DNA from 3 places in the Marinomonas sp. 5E14-1 genome. Region 1 is predicted to be linked to each of the others. Evidence: predicted binding sites of a transcription regulator. Region 1 holds the regulator's gene; each other region holds the start of a gene.
The links. The regulator PhoB, encoded in region 1, activates phosphate uptake and scavenging genes when phosphate is short. The targets are predictions, from matches to a motif close to TGTCATANNNNTGTCANA.

Region 1 (5,042 bases):
CACCAACGGCACGAGAAAGGCGTCGACTTGCTTTGCGCCCTCGTGAGGCAGCTCGAATTCGCACCGTTTTATTAAAGGTTGATGGTGTCAGTGTTATTTATGCGCGTTCAATTATTCCAGCCAAATCCTTAAAAGGTCATTGGCGACAAGTAAAACATCTTAAAAACAAACCGTTAGGCGGATATTTGTTTAAACACAGAGCGCTTGTTAGAAGCTGTGTCGAAGTCACTCAACTGCCTAAACAGATGTTTCCAGATCAATCCAATACCGTATGGGCGAGACGTTCTGTTTTCCAACAATACGGAGTGGGAATCTTGGTCAACGAAGCCTTCTTTGATGATATCAACCAACTAAAATCACCATTTGGTTTTATATGAATAAATTGAAAGTTTACCTAGAGCTAACGCGATTCGATCGCCCTATCGGGTCTTTGTTATTGATGTGGCCAACATTATGGGCACTATGGCTCGCCTCTGATGGTATGCCTGATTGGCGCCTCATTGTTATTTTCATTTTAGGCGTATTCAGTATGCGCTCTGCTGGTTGTGTGATTAATGATTATGCCGATAGAAATGTAGATGGCAGCGTTGAACGTACCAAGAACCGACCATTGCCCTCGGGTCGCGTATCCGCAAAAGAAGCTCTAGCGCTTTTCGCAACTCTTTGCGCAGTAAGCTTTATTTTAATTCTTTTCACTGACGTTCGAACCATTTTATTGTCATTTATCGGATTAGGTCTTGCTGCACTTTACCCCTTTATGAAGCGATATACCCACTTACCTCAGCTGTTCCTAGGTTTGGCTTTTTCTTGGGCAATACCCATGGCGTTCAGTGCTCAAGGCGGTGACTTAAGAGACCCTATACTTTGGATGCTGTTCATTGCCAACTGCTTCTGGACGATCGCATACGATACCTATTATGCGATGACAGACCGTGAAGATGACCTCAAAGTCGGTATCAAATCGACGGCTATCTTATTTGGGGAACACGATCTGCTTATCATTCTTTGCCTGCAAGGTCTGACTTTGTCTCTCTTAACTTGGGTGGGGATACTGGCTGGATTAGATTGGCCGTATTTTATTGCTCTTGTGTGTTGTGTCGGATTATTTTATTTACAATTTAAACAAGCTCGAAGCCGTGATAAAGCCGCCTGCTTTCGATCATTTCTAGATAATAACCGCATTGGCTTTTGTCTCTTCATTGGTCTAAATTTAAGCTATTTTCTGTAATATATGGCAAAGTTGTGACACTTTAACCAAACTGTCACATTTGACAGCTTTAATAAAACCGTTCCTGAGGTGAGGGTAGATCCTGTGACCGGTAAAAAAGTATTAATTATTGATGACGAGTCTTCAATACGCGAAATGATCGCGATTGCTCTAGAAATGGCAGGCTATGAATATTTAGAAGCCGAGAATATTCAGCAAGCCCACGAAATTATCGTCGACCACCGACCAGATTTAATTCTTGTTGATTGGATGATGCCGGGGGGCAGTGGCATTGAACTCACTCGTCGCTTGAAGAAAGACAACACAACGGCTGAAATTCCAGTCATCATGTTGACGGCAAAAAGTGAAGAAGACAACAAAATCCAAGGCTTAGAGGTTGGTGCGGATGACTACATAACCAAACCTTTCTCTCCTCGTGAATTAGTTGCGAGATTAAAAGCCGTATTGCGCAGAGCAACACCCCAAGGCATTGATGAACCGATTGAAATTGAAGGGCTAATGTTAGATCCTATCAGCCAACGAGTCACAATAGGGGCTCGACCTTTGGATATGGGACCAACGGAATACAGATTGCTAAAATTCTTAATGACGCACCAAGAACGCGCCTATTCTAGAGCACAACTTCTAGATCAGGTTTGGGGTGGTAATGTCTATGTAGAAGAACGCACCGTTGATGTTCATATTCGTCGTTTACGCAAAGCCATTGGCAGCTCTCACGACTCTTTGATACAAACCGTTCGAGGAACAGGCTACCGATTTTCAGCAAAAAGGTCCGCATGAAAAACATTTGGCGAAATACCATACTAAGTTGGCTGTCAGGTCTTGCAGCTTGTGTTGTCATTGGCCTGATCATAGGTCAGTTATTAGGGGTATTATTGCTGTATGTTTTAGGGTCTTTGTACTGGCAGCTGTACCAGCTTTACCAATTCCATAGCTGGCTACGCTATTCCAGTAAGGCGTCGCCTCCAGAAGCCAGTGGAATTTGGGGAGACGTTTTTGATGCCGTTTATCGTTTGCAGAAAAAACAACGTAAATCAAAACGTCGAATGCGCCAAGCATTAACGCGTATCGAAAGCTCGACAACCGCCTTAAAAGAAGGCGTAATTATGGCGGACAACCAAGGAAATTTAGAGTGGTGGAACAATTCTGCAGCTCACTTTTTTGGTCTGATGCGCCCTGTAGATCGAGGTCAGATAATCACCAACATCGTTCGCAGTCCGGAGTTTTTCCGCTATTTCTCACAGAAACGCTTTGGAGAACCGCTGGTTATTAAGTCCCCAGCAAAAGAAGGCGTTTATCTAGAAATACAAACAACGTTGTACGATAAAAACGATCACCTTATTTTTATCCGAGATGTCACTCGTCTGCATCTTCTCGAACAAATGCGAAAAGACTTTGTTGCCAACGCCTCTCACGAGCTCAAAACACCTTTGACAGTGATTAAAGGTTATCTAGAAACCCTCGATATGTTTAAAGACAGCCTGCCGAAAAGCATGCAGAAAGGCATAGTGAACATGTCTGAGCAGTCTGAGCGCATGGAACACCTTATTGAAGACTTGCTTCTTTTATCTCGTTTAGAAAGCGATGAAAAACGTGAAGAGAATCAGTGGTACAAAGTTTTAGACATTGTGAATTCTATTCAAAGTGCAGTGGAATCCATTGTGACTGAGCAACACATCATTTCTGTCAAAATTCCTGCTGAAGCTTATATTTACGGCTCTTACAAAGAGCTGTATAGCGCTTTCTCGAACCTAATCGTAAACGCCATCAAGTATTCACCGGATGGTGGCGAAGTGAAAATCAAATGGGAGTCTAGCCATCTAAATGGCGTTTTCTCTGTACAAGATACTGGTTTAGGAATAGACCCTAGACACATTCCTAGACTCACTGAGCGCTTCTTTAGGGTAGACAAGGGTAGAGGCTCCAAAACCGGAGGAACAGGCCTTGGGTTGGCCATTGTGAAGCACGTATTGTTACATCATGACGCTAAACTTCAAATCCGCAGCCAATCAGGTCATGGCAGTACTTTCTCCTGCTATTTTCCAGCCAACCGAACACAACATGAGTCTGTCTCGACCCTCATTTTCAAAGGCAATGAAAGCTAAGCGGTCCACAAAAAAAATAGGGAAGCCATTTGCTTCCCTATTTATTACCTAAACACCTTCACGCCCGTTTATAAGCTGTTAAACAGTTGTGCGATAAAATCTTCTTTTTCCTTGTCTTGGTCGATTAAGCTCAAGGTCACGGTTAAGAAGGTTGAATCATGCTTCTTCTCTGTCGTGGATACTGATTGCACATAATAGTTTAAACGGTTCACTGCGCCCTTATGCTCCAAATCCAGCACAGCTTGCCCTAATACCTGAGGCACTACATCGTCACTTTTAATCAACATAGTGGCTTCTTGCTTACTAAATTGGATCACCATGCAGCGAAATTGCTTTTCTTCGAATCGGACAATCGTCGGCAACTTCACATCTTTCACTGTCACGACGGGGGCATCAGAGTGAGTAAATTTCGTTGCTTGAATAGGCTGAGAAGATTTTCCTCCTTCCATTAAAACATCAATAGAAGCGGTTTCCACGCTTTGATTTCCTGCATCGGCTTTACGGGGCTTCTGAGATACTAAGCGGCCATCCAGTTTGTGTTTCTTCGCGGCAGAAAGAACTTTATTGATTAACTGTTCACTTGAAAAAGGCTTACCAAGATAATCCGTTACTCCCGCTTGCACCGCTTCAACAACATGACTTTTATCGCCACGACTGGTAATCATAACAAATGGTACGTCCGCTTTTTGATATTGCGGCTGTTCGCGGCACCATTTTAATAACTCAACGCCCGTCATCTCAGGCATTTCCCAATCACACAGCACCATATGAAATTGCATTTTTGCCAGTAGTTGCTGTGCTTTTCGACCATTAATTGCATCTTCAATCTCAATCGAAGGAAACTGCTTGCGCAAGGTTCTACGAATCAAATCTCGAGTAAAAGATGCGTCATCTACTACTAATATTTTCAAGGTCATTACAATATTCCATTAGCATTATCTAACAAAGCAGAAAAGTCGCCATGTTCTGCTCTAAAAGTGGAGAGCCATAATAAAGTTGCTGCAACAACCGCAATAGGCATCATAAATAAATTCAACAAAGGGATCGCCAAACCAACCATGACAACGCCGCCGAAAGTCCAACACAGCAAGGGTTTGGAGCGAAGAGCCTGTCTCATGTCACCAAATTTCACCTTGTTGTTATCAAAAGCATAATCCATAAACTGCAAAGCGAGCATCCAAGCAGAGAACAAAAGCAACAACACAGGAGCAATAACATTCACAATGGGTATAAAAGACAATAGCAGCAATAATAAAAAGCGCGGCAGAAAATATAAAATTTTCTGACATTCTCTCTGTAAACTGCGCCCTATAATTTTCATTATCACATTTGCTGTTAATTGTTCTTCAAAAACCTTACCCGTTTCTTTTTCTTCCACTTTTTCAGCTAAAAAAGCCATAAATGGAGAGGCCAAAATATTAATTCCAACAGAAAAGCTGTAAAAAAGCAGAACGCTAATAATGGCACCAAAGATCAAATAGAACAGCCAATTCAGAAAAGAAAACCAATCTGGCACATAGTTCATTGCCGAATCCAACAAGCTTTGGAAGTAACTAAACGCAAGTATGTAAATTAATCCCATTAAGGCAAAATTGGCCAGCAATGGAATCAAAATAAATAACCTCAAATCTCTCGAGAGAAGTAAAGGAACGGCTTTCAGAAAAGCACCTACGACTTTAAAGGGCTGGGTAATCAAAGTAAAATTTGCC
Region 2 (5,042 bases), on a different contig from region 1:
GATCGTGTTGTGTTGGGCACATTTGAGAAACGTATCGAACAAAGAACCGTAAAAGCAGCAAAATAATAATGAGGTTTGACATGGCATTAACAAGAGAACAAATGGCACAACGTGTTGCTCAAGAATTACAAGATGGCTTTTACGTTAATCTGGGAATAGGTATTCCAACCTTGGTGGCGAATTACGTTCCGGAAAATATGGATGTCATGCTGCAATCTGAAAATGGTTTGCTTGGTATGGGCGAGTTTCCAACAGAAGACACCATAGATGCAGACATGATAAATGCGGGTAAGCAAACTGTCACCGCAGTCAAAGGCGCTTCTATTTTTTCGTCGGCAGAATCTTTTGCCATGATTCGTGGTGGTCACGTTGATTTAACCGTATTAGGTGCATTTGAAGTGGACGTAAACGGCAATATTGCTTCGTGGATGATTCCTAACAAATTAGTGAAAGGCATGGGTGGAGCAATGGACTTGGTTGCCGGCGCAGACAACATCATTGTCACCATGACACATGCTTCTAAATCGGGTGAGTCCAAGTTGCTAGAAAGCTGCTCTTTGCCTTTGACTGGTAAGGGCTGTATCAGAAAAGTGCTGACAGACCTTGCTTGGTTAGAAATTGAAAATGGTGCCTTTGTTCTTAAAGAGAGAGCGCCAGGTGTTTCCACAGAAGAAATCATTGAAAAGACGCAAGGTAAGCTTATTGTTCCAGACCATGTTCCCGAGATGGTCTTTGCTTAAGATAAAGCCTTATTATTCGAAATTAGAAGAATAAACAGAATTTTATTAAGGAGCAGATCATATGAAAGCGGTTATCGTTGCAGCGGCGAGAACACCAATTGGTGCCTTTAATGGTGCCTTATCTTCGTTAAGTGCCGTGCAAATCGGCACTCAGCTCTTGTCTGGTATGTTGGCCAAACAACCTATTTTGAAAGGGCACATTGATGACGTCATTTTGGGGCAAGTTTTGGCGGCAGGCTGTGGGCAAAATCCGGCACGCCAAACGGCTATTCACGCTGGATTGGCGAATCATGTTTCTGCTATGACAATAAACAAAGTATGTGGTTCGGGCTTAAAAGCCGTACAACTGGCGGCGCAAGCGGTTCTAAATGGCGATGCCAATATGGTGGTTGCTGGCGGGCAAGAAAGCATGAGTCAAGCGGCACATGTTTTACCAAACAGCCGTTCTGGTAAAAAAATGGGCAACTGGGAGCTGGTTGATTCCATGGTAAGCGATGGTCTATGGGATGCGTTTAATAACTACCATATGGGACAGACTGCAGAAAATATTGCCAATCGTTGGAATATTAGCCGTGCCGAGCAAGACCAATTCGCAGAGCGATCACAACATAAAGCGGCACAAGCTCAGTCTTCGGGACGCTTTGTCGAAGAAATTCTTCCTGTTTCAATTCCTCAACGCAAAGGCGATCCAGTGATTGTCGACGCTGACGAACAAATTCGTCCGAATACCAACGCAGAATCACTGGCGAAACTGCGTCCCGCTTTTGCCAAAGAAGGCAGTGTGACGGCAGGGAATGCATCCACATTAAATGATGGTGCGGCGATGGTGGTTGTGACAACGGATGAAGAAGCAAAGCGCTTAGGTTTGCCGATTTTAGCCATTATCGAAGCGACGAGTTCTGCTGGTGTTGATCCTGACATTATGGGAACGGGACCAATCGCGGCAACCAATAAGGCACTTAAAAAAGCCAATTGGCAAGTAGTTGATTTAGACCTTGTTGAAGCCAATGAAGCCTTTGCTGTGCAAGCGTTGTGCGTCAACAAAGAACTTGGTTTGGATGCTAATAAAGTCAATGTTAATGGTGGTGCTGTTGCTCTAGGTCATCCAATCGGAGCATCAGGTTGTCGAATTTTGGTGACGTTGCTTCATGAAATGCAACGGCAAGATCTTGAAAAAGGGCTTGCTACTTTGTGTATCGGCGGCGGTATGGGGGTAGCCATGCTAGTGTCGCGTTAAAAAATGCATTGATCAAAAAGTGCATGACTCGAATACCTCTCTTACTGTTTTCTAACAGTTGCTTTTCATTCAGAAGGAAATACACAGTTCAGAACATCATCTAGGCTTTTCTTAGATGGTGTTTTTTGATAGAAAGAAAAATTTATCCTTGATAAGTTCATGATTATTCAATATTTCTTGGTCTATGCTCCGCTTTGTAAATTTTATAATGATATCTCCTTAGTTATATAACATAAGAAAAATCAGCGAGCTGAAATCAAGTGAACAAAACGAGAGACAGAAAAAGTCACAATAATAGAAAAGCGGAAAGACTCTTGAAAGCCTTCGTATCCATTGTATTTCTTTTGTATGGTGTACAGGCTTATAGTGATGTTAGTTGGATGTCTGCTACATTGGATAATGACTTTTTTGTTGGCGAAGATAACGGTTACACCAATGGAATTTATGTATCCAAGTACAATGTTTATGATGGCTCCTATTCACAGCATGAGGCGGATATTTGGGTAAAACCTTTAATGTGGAGTATGCCAAATCGCTCGATTGATAGAGCTGTAAATGTGTACAGCTTTGGTCAAACATTAACGACGCCTTATGATATTTCTCAAGCCATTCCATCCGAGTCAGATTTGCCTTATTCGGCAGTGATTAGCTTTACCAATACCTATATTTCTGCAGGTCCAAGTTATGCGGATAGAATCAGTACAACACTAGGCATTGTCGGCCCATTTGCGTTAGGAGAGGAAAGCCAGAAGACCATCCATTCCATTATTTCTGCACAAGAACCGAAAGGTTGGGACACACAATTAAATAATGAATTGGTATTTGAACTTTCTCGTGGACGAATATGGCGAGAGTGGATATCGGACAGCGGTCATGCGGATATCTTGCTAGGAGGAAATATAGGCCTTGGTACGTTAAGTAGTAGCGTTAGTACTGCGGCTGTTTTTCGTTATGGTAAAAACTTAGAAGATTCTTATGCTACCGCTTTATTTGCAGACTCAAGAACATCGAATCCTATTGCCGTAAATGGTGGGTGGTTTTTATATTCCGGGTTAGCGCTAAAATACTACTTTAACCAAATTTACACTGACGGTAATACTTTTAGCGATAGCCGATCCATCGACTATGACCATAATATTAATATTTTAGCATTAGGTGTGACTTACTCTTGGGGGAATTCCTCCCTCGCCTTTGCTATCAATACGCCTTTCTCATTGCAATATAACGGCAGTAATGATCACAGCTTAGACGACTTTAATAGCTATGGCACGCTGACATTTGCGTGGCAGCTTTAGTTGTTTTAAAAACTGTGTGCTGTCTAAATCAGAGATAAATTTTGTTTTAAAAGAGAATCATTTCTTATATATGTTTATTTATATGTTTTAACTAAACTGTCACAAAGCGGGTGTAAAGTTTCGTGATTACTTAATCAGGAGCGACACTATGAAACTATTATACCCAGTACTTTTGGCGTCAATGTTTGCCGCAGGTGCAGCTAATGCAGAATTTTCTTTGGACAGCCGTTACGCGGATAAAGATAAAGATTTAATCGCTGATATCCCAACTGATGAATCTAAGTTAATCGATCCTAGTACGTTGATTTTTGCCTATACGCCAGTAGAAGATCCTGCCGTTTATGCGGATGTTTGGTCTGAGTTCCTAGAACACATGGAAGACGTAACAGGCAAAAAAGTGCGTTTCTTCCCTGTACAGTCTAACGCAGCGCAAATCGAAGCAATGCGTGCTGGTCGTCTTCACATTGCCGGTTTCAACACAGGTTCTAACCCATTAGCGGTTGCTTGTGCGGGTTATCGTCCATTTACTATGATGGCAGCAGAAGATGGTTCTTTTGGTTATGAGATGGAAATCATCACTTACCCAAATTCTGGTATCAATTCTCCTAAAGACATTAAAGGCAGCAAGTTGGCCTTTACGTCTCAAACCTCTAACTCTGGTTTTAAAGCGCCTTCTGCGATTCTAAAAGCGGATTTTAATTTGATTCCTGAGCGTGATTTCGAGCCACTGTTCTCTGGTAAGCATGACAACTCTATTTTGGGTGTCGCAAACAAAGATTACCCAGCGGCGGCCGTTGCAAACTCTGTATTGAATCGAATGGTTGATCGTGATGTTGTGAAAGCCAGCCAAATAAAATCCATTTATAAATCTGAAACTTTCCCAACAACAAGCTACGGCGTGGCTTACAACCTTAAGCCTGAGCTTCAAGAAAAAATCAAAGAAGCGTTTTTCTCTTACAAATGGGAAGGTAGCAAGCTGAAAGAAGAGTTCTCGAAAGAAGGTCAGTTCTTACCAATTACCTTTAAGCAACACTGGAATGTGATTCGTAAAATTGATGACGCAAACGGCGTTTCATACAACTGCCGATAGGATCTCTCAGTGCTTAAAATTGAACACTTAAAAAAGCGTTATAAGTCTGGTCCTTGGGTTTTAAAAGACATTAGTTTTGAGGTTCCTGACGGTGAAATTGTTGGACTTATCGGCCCGAGTGGGGCCGGTAAATCCACCATGATTCGTTGTGTAAACCGACTAATCGATCCAAGTGAAGGCAATATCCAGTTGGACGATGTGAGCTTGAGCAGTTTGTCTTCCAGCAAAATTCGCGAGCAACGTCGTCACATTGGGATGATTTTCCAAGAATACGCCCTAGTTGAAAGGCTGAGCGTGATGGAAAACGTCTTGTCTGGTCGATTGGGGTATTTGTCTTTTTGGCGTTCTTTCTTACGTCGTTATCCACAAGAAGACATTGATAATGCTTTTGAGTATTTAGACCGTGTTGGCTTAATTGATCACGCTAATAAACGTGCTGATGAATTGTCTGGTGGCCAGCGTCAACGCGTGGGGATTGCCAGAGCCTTGGCGCAAGATCCTCGTTTGTTATTGGTGGATGAGCCAACAGCAAGTTTGGACCCAAAAACGTCTCGTCAAATCATGCGTTTGATTCAGTCTATTTGCCGTGAAAAAGCCTTGTCAGCGATTATCAATATTCACGATGTGCCGCTGGCGATGCAGTTTGTGGATCGCATTATTGGTCTGCAAGGTGGCGAAGT
Region 3 (5,042 bases), on a different contig from region 1:
GCCTGCAGTGCCGGAGTCCATTTCCAAACGAGCTGAGAAGGCTAAAGGCTTATTTCAGCAGCGAGTAGATAAAGAAGTCGTAACAGTAGACAACCCATTCGTTTTAACACCTCATAAACCAAACTATTTCTTACCTATTGCTTATACTTCTAACCCTAATAACAGAGCTTTCTTAGGGGACGATGAGACTGAAAGCCTGCAAAGCGTGGAATTTAAATTCCAGTTGAGTGTGAAGTTTCCCGTTGTTTACGATGTTGTAGGACGTAATTCCAGCCTATGGTTTGCCTATACTCAACAAGCTTTCTGGCAAGCTTATAATAGTGATATTTCAGCGCCTTTTCGAGATACGAATCATGAACCAGAAGTCTTTATTGTAGATAAGCCAAAGAATGGTTTTTTAGGAATTAAGCCTAGTTATATTACTTACGGTTTTAATCATCAGTCGAATGGCCAATCCGGTGATCTTTCTCGATCGTGGAACCGGTTTTACGTGGATTTTTTGTTTGAGAAAGGCAATACCGCTTTTTCCTTTAAGCCTTGGTATCGTATTCCTGAAAGCTCAGACAATGACGATAACCCGAATATAGAAAGATATTATGGTTACGGTGAGCTGAGTGTCATCCATGTTATTGATGATTACAGTATTGATTTTATACTGAGGAATAATCTCAAAGCGTCCAATAATAAAGGTGCTTTGCAGGTTGGTTTTAACTTCCCTTTGTGGGGTAAAACTCGAGGTTACATCCAATATTTTAATGGTTATGGTCAATCATTACTTGATTACAATCATCAAACGCAATCTTTAGGGATTGGCATTATGTTGTCGAATTGGCTGTAATTTAATCGTCTTTGCATTGTTATTGAAAAGGTTTTGTCATCATATTGTCATTTTCTGCTTCTAAGGTGTTTATAAATCTAACCTAGGAGCTATAAAATGAAATTGAAGTTTTTACCCGTTACAACAAGTTTAGTAGCACTAACTCTTCTAACGGCTTGTGGTAATGAGTCTGTGAAAAGTGGTGACACTGCGTCTGTTGCTGAAGCGATATCTTTAAACAATGAAGACTTATATGAAGTTCATCACGATGGTCGAATTCATATTTTTGATGACCGCGCAACATACGAAAGCTTCCTTGAAGTAGGTGAGACTTCTTTCCGTAAAGTTCATATCGGTGAAGGGCCAAAAGGTGAGACGCTTGTTTTCGGTTTAACAAACGAAGACAAGAAGAAAACATCAGGCATTGCTTCTATGGATATGTATCATGGGACGTTAGAAGGTGCTACGCCTTTCTACGGTGAAATGCGCGTTGAAGGCCGTATTTTTGTTTTCTCTTCTTTGGCTGAAATGAACAACGCTCGTTTGGTTGGTGAAGTGCCATTACGTTATACAGAAATTGGTGCTGGCCCAAATGGTGAAACTGTTGTTTATGCGTTAAACAGCAACAACAAGAGCGTTAAACCTGTTGCCATAATTAAGAAGTTCCACAAGATGAATGATCTTTAAGAAGGTGTTTACTTCAAACTTTGAGCTTGAAGTAACGACAAATGATGCCTCGCTTTATGCGAGGCATTTTTGTTTAGGTGGCATGTCATCAAGTTGTCATTTAAGTGCAACCTGACTGACATTTTACTCGTCTATGTTTGAGAATAAGATAAACAGCGAGGTGATGGCATGAACATACTTCAGAATATACATGCATTTGATGTACAGACTTTTTACTGGTTTATGGCTCGTAAACACAGAGCGAAATTAACCAGTATTGGGCGTGCTATTTCATTTACAGCCGATGGCCCTCTTTATGCCGCTGCCGCAATCATGTTTTGGTTTTCGGGTTATGAAACTCTAGTCACCGTTTTAGCTTTTGGTTTCTTGCTTGAGCGTATTGTCTATTTTGTTTTAAAGCGTGGTTTTAAGCGTAATCGTCCAGCTGATGCGCTTGATGACTTTCGTAGCTTTATTATTCCGTCTGACCAGTTTTCTTTTCCATCAGGCCATACGTCAGGGGCTTTCTTTATGGCGTATTGCCTAAGCGAATGGTTTCCAAGTTTTAATGTTATTTTGTATTTTTGGGCGGCGCACGTTGGCTTGTCGCGTATTTTTTTGGGTGTGCATTTCCCAACAGACACAGTGATTGGGGCTTTATTAGGAAGTGCCTGTGCGGCCTTTATGATTGGAGTTCTGGTATGAAGATTTTATATGGCGTTCAAGGAACAGGAAATGGTCATATTACCAGAGCAAGAGCCATGGCTGCTGAAATGAATGCGGCTGGTGTAGAAGTTGATTTTATTTTCTCCGGTCGTCCGCCTGAAGATTATTTCGATATGTCGGTATTTGGCGATTATCGAACCTTTCAAGGGCTGAGCTTTGTTGCTCGTAATGGCAAGCTGGATTTATTGGCGACTTGTCGAAATGCGAATTTCTTTAGGCTCATTCGAGATATCCGCTCATTAAATCTTCGTGGTTATGATCTGGTTATTACAGATTATGAGCCTATTGTTGCTTGGGCCGCAAAATCCCAAGGTATTCCTTGTATTGGGTTTGGGCATCAATACGCTTTTAAGCATGACATACCTCGTTATAAAAAGAACTTTATTGCACAATGGATTATGTCTAATTTTGCGCCAGCTGCGATTCAGCTTGGTGCTCATTGGCATCACTTTGGCTACTCAATTTTACCTCCGTTAATTCACAATGAAGAAAGACAAAACACGCCAGACTCTATGGACGTGCTTGTGTACTTGCCTTTTGAAAACAGTGAAGACGTCATGGATTGGTTGGAAGGTGTGCCGGATTATTCTTTCAGATTGCATTGCAAAGACATTGAGCCAGGTGTGTATGGCAAGGTTGAAGTTTTTCCATTTAGCCGAGAAGAGTTTCAGAAGAACCTGAGCGAATGTGAATCTGTTCTTTGTAATGCGGGTTTTGAACTGAATTCTGAAGCGTTGCAGTTAGGTCGAAGAATATTGGCGAAACCGCTTAAAGGACAAATTGAGCAACATTCCAATGCCATTGCCTTGGAGCAATTAGGTGTTGCGAAAACAACAGAGACTTTAGATTCTGGGATTATTCAAGAGTGGCTGGAAACTGGTCGAGTCGTGCAGATCTCTTACCCTAATGTGGCTCGTGCTGTGGTTTCTTGGTTGCAATCGAGCAACGATGTGAGTGTCTCAGATTTGTGTGAATCTTTATGGCAGCAAACGCCAAATGTGCGTGGAATTGATTTTAAATACAGCCAAAAATCGGCATCACTAAATACAAAAAACGTTACAGCATAATTTTTTGCTGTAACGTTTTTTTATTTTTCTTCCTTTCTTAAGCGTTCAGGTTCTGTTTAAAGAATCCAATGGTTCGCTCCCAAGCAAGCTCTGCATTATCTTCTTGATAACGGCCTGTCGAGTCATTATGGAAGCCGTGATTCGCTTTCGGGTAAACATAAGCAGTGTAATCAACTTTGTTGGCTTTCAGTGTTTTTTCATAGCTTGGCCAAGTTGCATTAACTCGATCATCTAATTCCGCAAAGTGAATTTGTAGCGGTGCTTTGATTTTATCAATATTAGATTTTGCTGGCGTGCCATAATAAGGCGCACCGGCATTGATTGTGTCTGGCATATTTGCTGTAAGAGAATTGGTTAAGTAACCACCAAAGCAGAAGCCAACCATGCCTACTTTACCCGTACTGAACGCGTGGTTCTTAAGTAGAGTTGCGGCATCTTTAAAGTCTCCTTCAATTTTGCTGCCATCTAGTGTTTTTTGCATTGCGCGACCTTCGTCATCATTTCCTGGGTAACCACCTAAAGGAAACAAAGCGTCAGGTGCTAAAGCGATGAAGCCAGCTTTCGCCAAACGACGAGCAACATCTTCAATGTATGGGTTCAAACCGCGGTTTTCATGAGCCACTAAAACAGTTGCGGCTTTATTGTTTGCATCAACACCTTTTGGAACAACTAGGTAGCCGCGCGCTTTACCGTGTCCGTTCGGCGAGTCAAATTCTACGTAGCTTGCTGTAATGTCCGGATCATTAAAAGAGACTTGCTCTGCTAACGCGTAATTTGGTGTAAGTGCTCCAGCAACGACGGATAGGGTTAATCCTGCTACGCTTAGTGTGCCAAGGCGAGATAGGAAGGTGCGACGGTCAATGTCTCCATGAGCATATTCGTCGTACCAATCAAATGCTTCTTGAGGGATGTCTTTTGCCGATAAAGCAAGGGCCGTTTTTTCTGTTTGTAAGCTCATTTCAACTCCTTTGTACTTTTTCTACTTTAAAGTGGGTAGTCATAAAGATCTTCGAACGCTTTCTTTAGATGTGATAGTTCAAAATTAGTTCAATCATTACGATGCAAAATAAATATTAGATGACTTTTTGGGTATGAGTAGAATCTTTTGTGTAAGGATATAATTGGTTTAAATATGGACCAGGCATCAATCCCTTTTCGTGTTTTAACCGTAAAAACAAGGGGGACGGTGTAAATTGACAAGCATCGTTAATACAAGCATTAAGAGCTTGAGCGAAATGAACGGATGAATTAATGGAGAAAGATGGATGACGCTTAAAATGCCAATAGTTATCACTGGCGGAGGGCAGCGCATTGGCTTGGCTTGCGCAAAAGCGTTGGTTGAGCAAGGTTACGATCTGGTTGTCACCTATCGTACGATGCGAGAAAGCATTCAGCAATTGGAAAAACTAGGAGTGGATTGTATTCAAACGGATTTTTCGACTCAGAGCGGTGTAGATAATTTCATTAATAAGGTACAAACTGGCTATCAAGCGCTAAGAGGCGTTATACACAATGCATCAGAGTGGGAGTCGGAAGGCACAGATTTAGACACTGCTTTATTGATGGAAAAAATGTGGCAAATACATGTATTTTCGCCTTACCGTATAAATCTGGCCTTTGAGGCATTATTATTGGCGGGATTTGAACGAAGTGGCGCTGCTGATATTATTCACATGACAGATTATGTCGCAGAAAAAGGCAGTAACAATCACATTGCTTATGCTTCCAGTAAGGCAGGCTTGGCTAATTTAACCTTGTCATTTGCC

Region 2: the regulator PhoB is predicted to act here: its motif matches at 3,359-3,376, upstream of phnD (phosphate/phosphite/phosphonate ABC transporter substrate-binding protein).
Region 3: the regulator PhoB is predicted to act here: its motif matches at 1,588-1,605, upstream of ABFY09_RS12940 (phosphatase PAP2 family protein).

The regions. Positions count from the first base shown of each region.
Region 1 covers NZ_JBDXMW010000006.1:83,743-88,784, forward strand. The annotation lists gene ABFY09_RS07135 (chorismate lyase) at 1-377, shown strand, start outside; gene ubiA (4-hydroxybenzoate octaprenyltransferase) at 374-1,228, shown strand; gene phoB (phosphate regulon transcriptional regulator PhoB) at 1,313-2,008, shown strand; gene phoR (phosphate regulon sensor histidine kinase PhoR) at 2,005-3,333, shown strand; gene ABFY09_RS07155 (response regulator) at 3,402-4,250, opposite strand; gene cysZ (sulfate transporter CysZ) at 4,250-5,029, opposite strand.
Region 2 covers NZ_JBDXMW010000001.1:252,564-257,605, reverse strand. The annotation lists gene ABFY09_RS01195 (CoA transferase subunit A) at 1-66, shown strand, start outside; gene ABFY09_RS01190 (CoA transferase subunit B) at 81-740, shown strand; gene ABFY09_RS01185 (acetyl-CoA C-acetyltransferase) at 802-1,977, shown strand; gene ABFY09_RS01180 (lipid A deacylase LpxR family protein) at 2,292-3,272, shown strand; gene phnD (phosphate/phosphite/phosphonate ABC transporter substrate-binding protein) at 3,421-4,362, shown strand; gene phnC (phosphonate ABC transporter ATP-binding protein) at 4,372-5,042, shown strand, end outside.
Region 3 covers NZ_JBDXMW010000015.1:17,803-22,844, forward strand. The annotation lists gene ABFY09_RS12930 (phospholipase A) at 1-838, shown strand, start outside; gene ABFY09_RS12935 (hypothetical protein) at 935-1,504, shown strand; gene ABFY09_RS12940 (phosphatase PAP2 family protein) at 1,673-2,188, shown strand; gene ABFY09_RS12945 (MJ1255/VC2487 family glycosyltransferase) at 2,185-3,276, shown strand; gene ABFY09_RS12950 (dienelactone hydrolase family protein) at 3,314-4,234, opposite strand; gene folM (dihydromonapterin reductase) at 4,554-5,042, shown strand, end outside.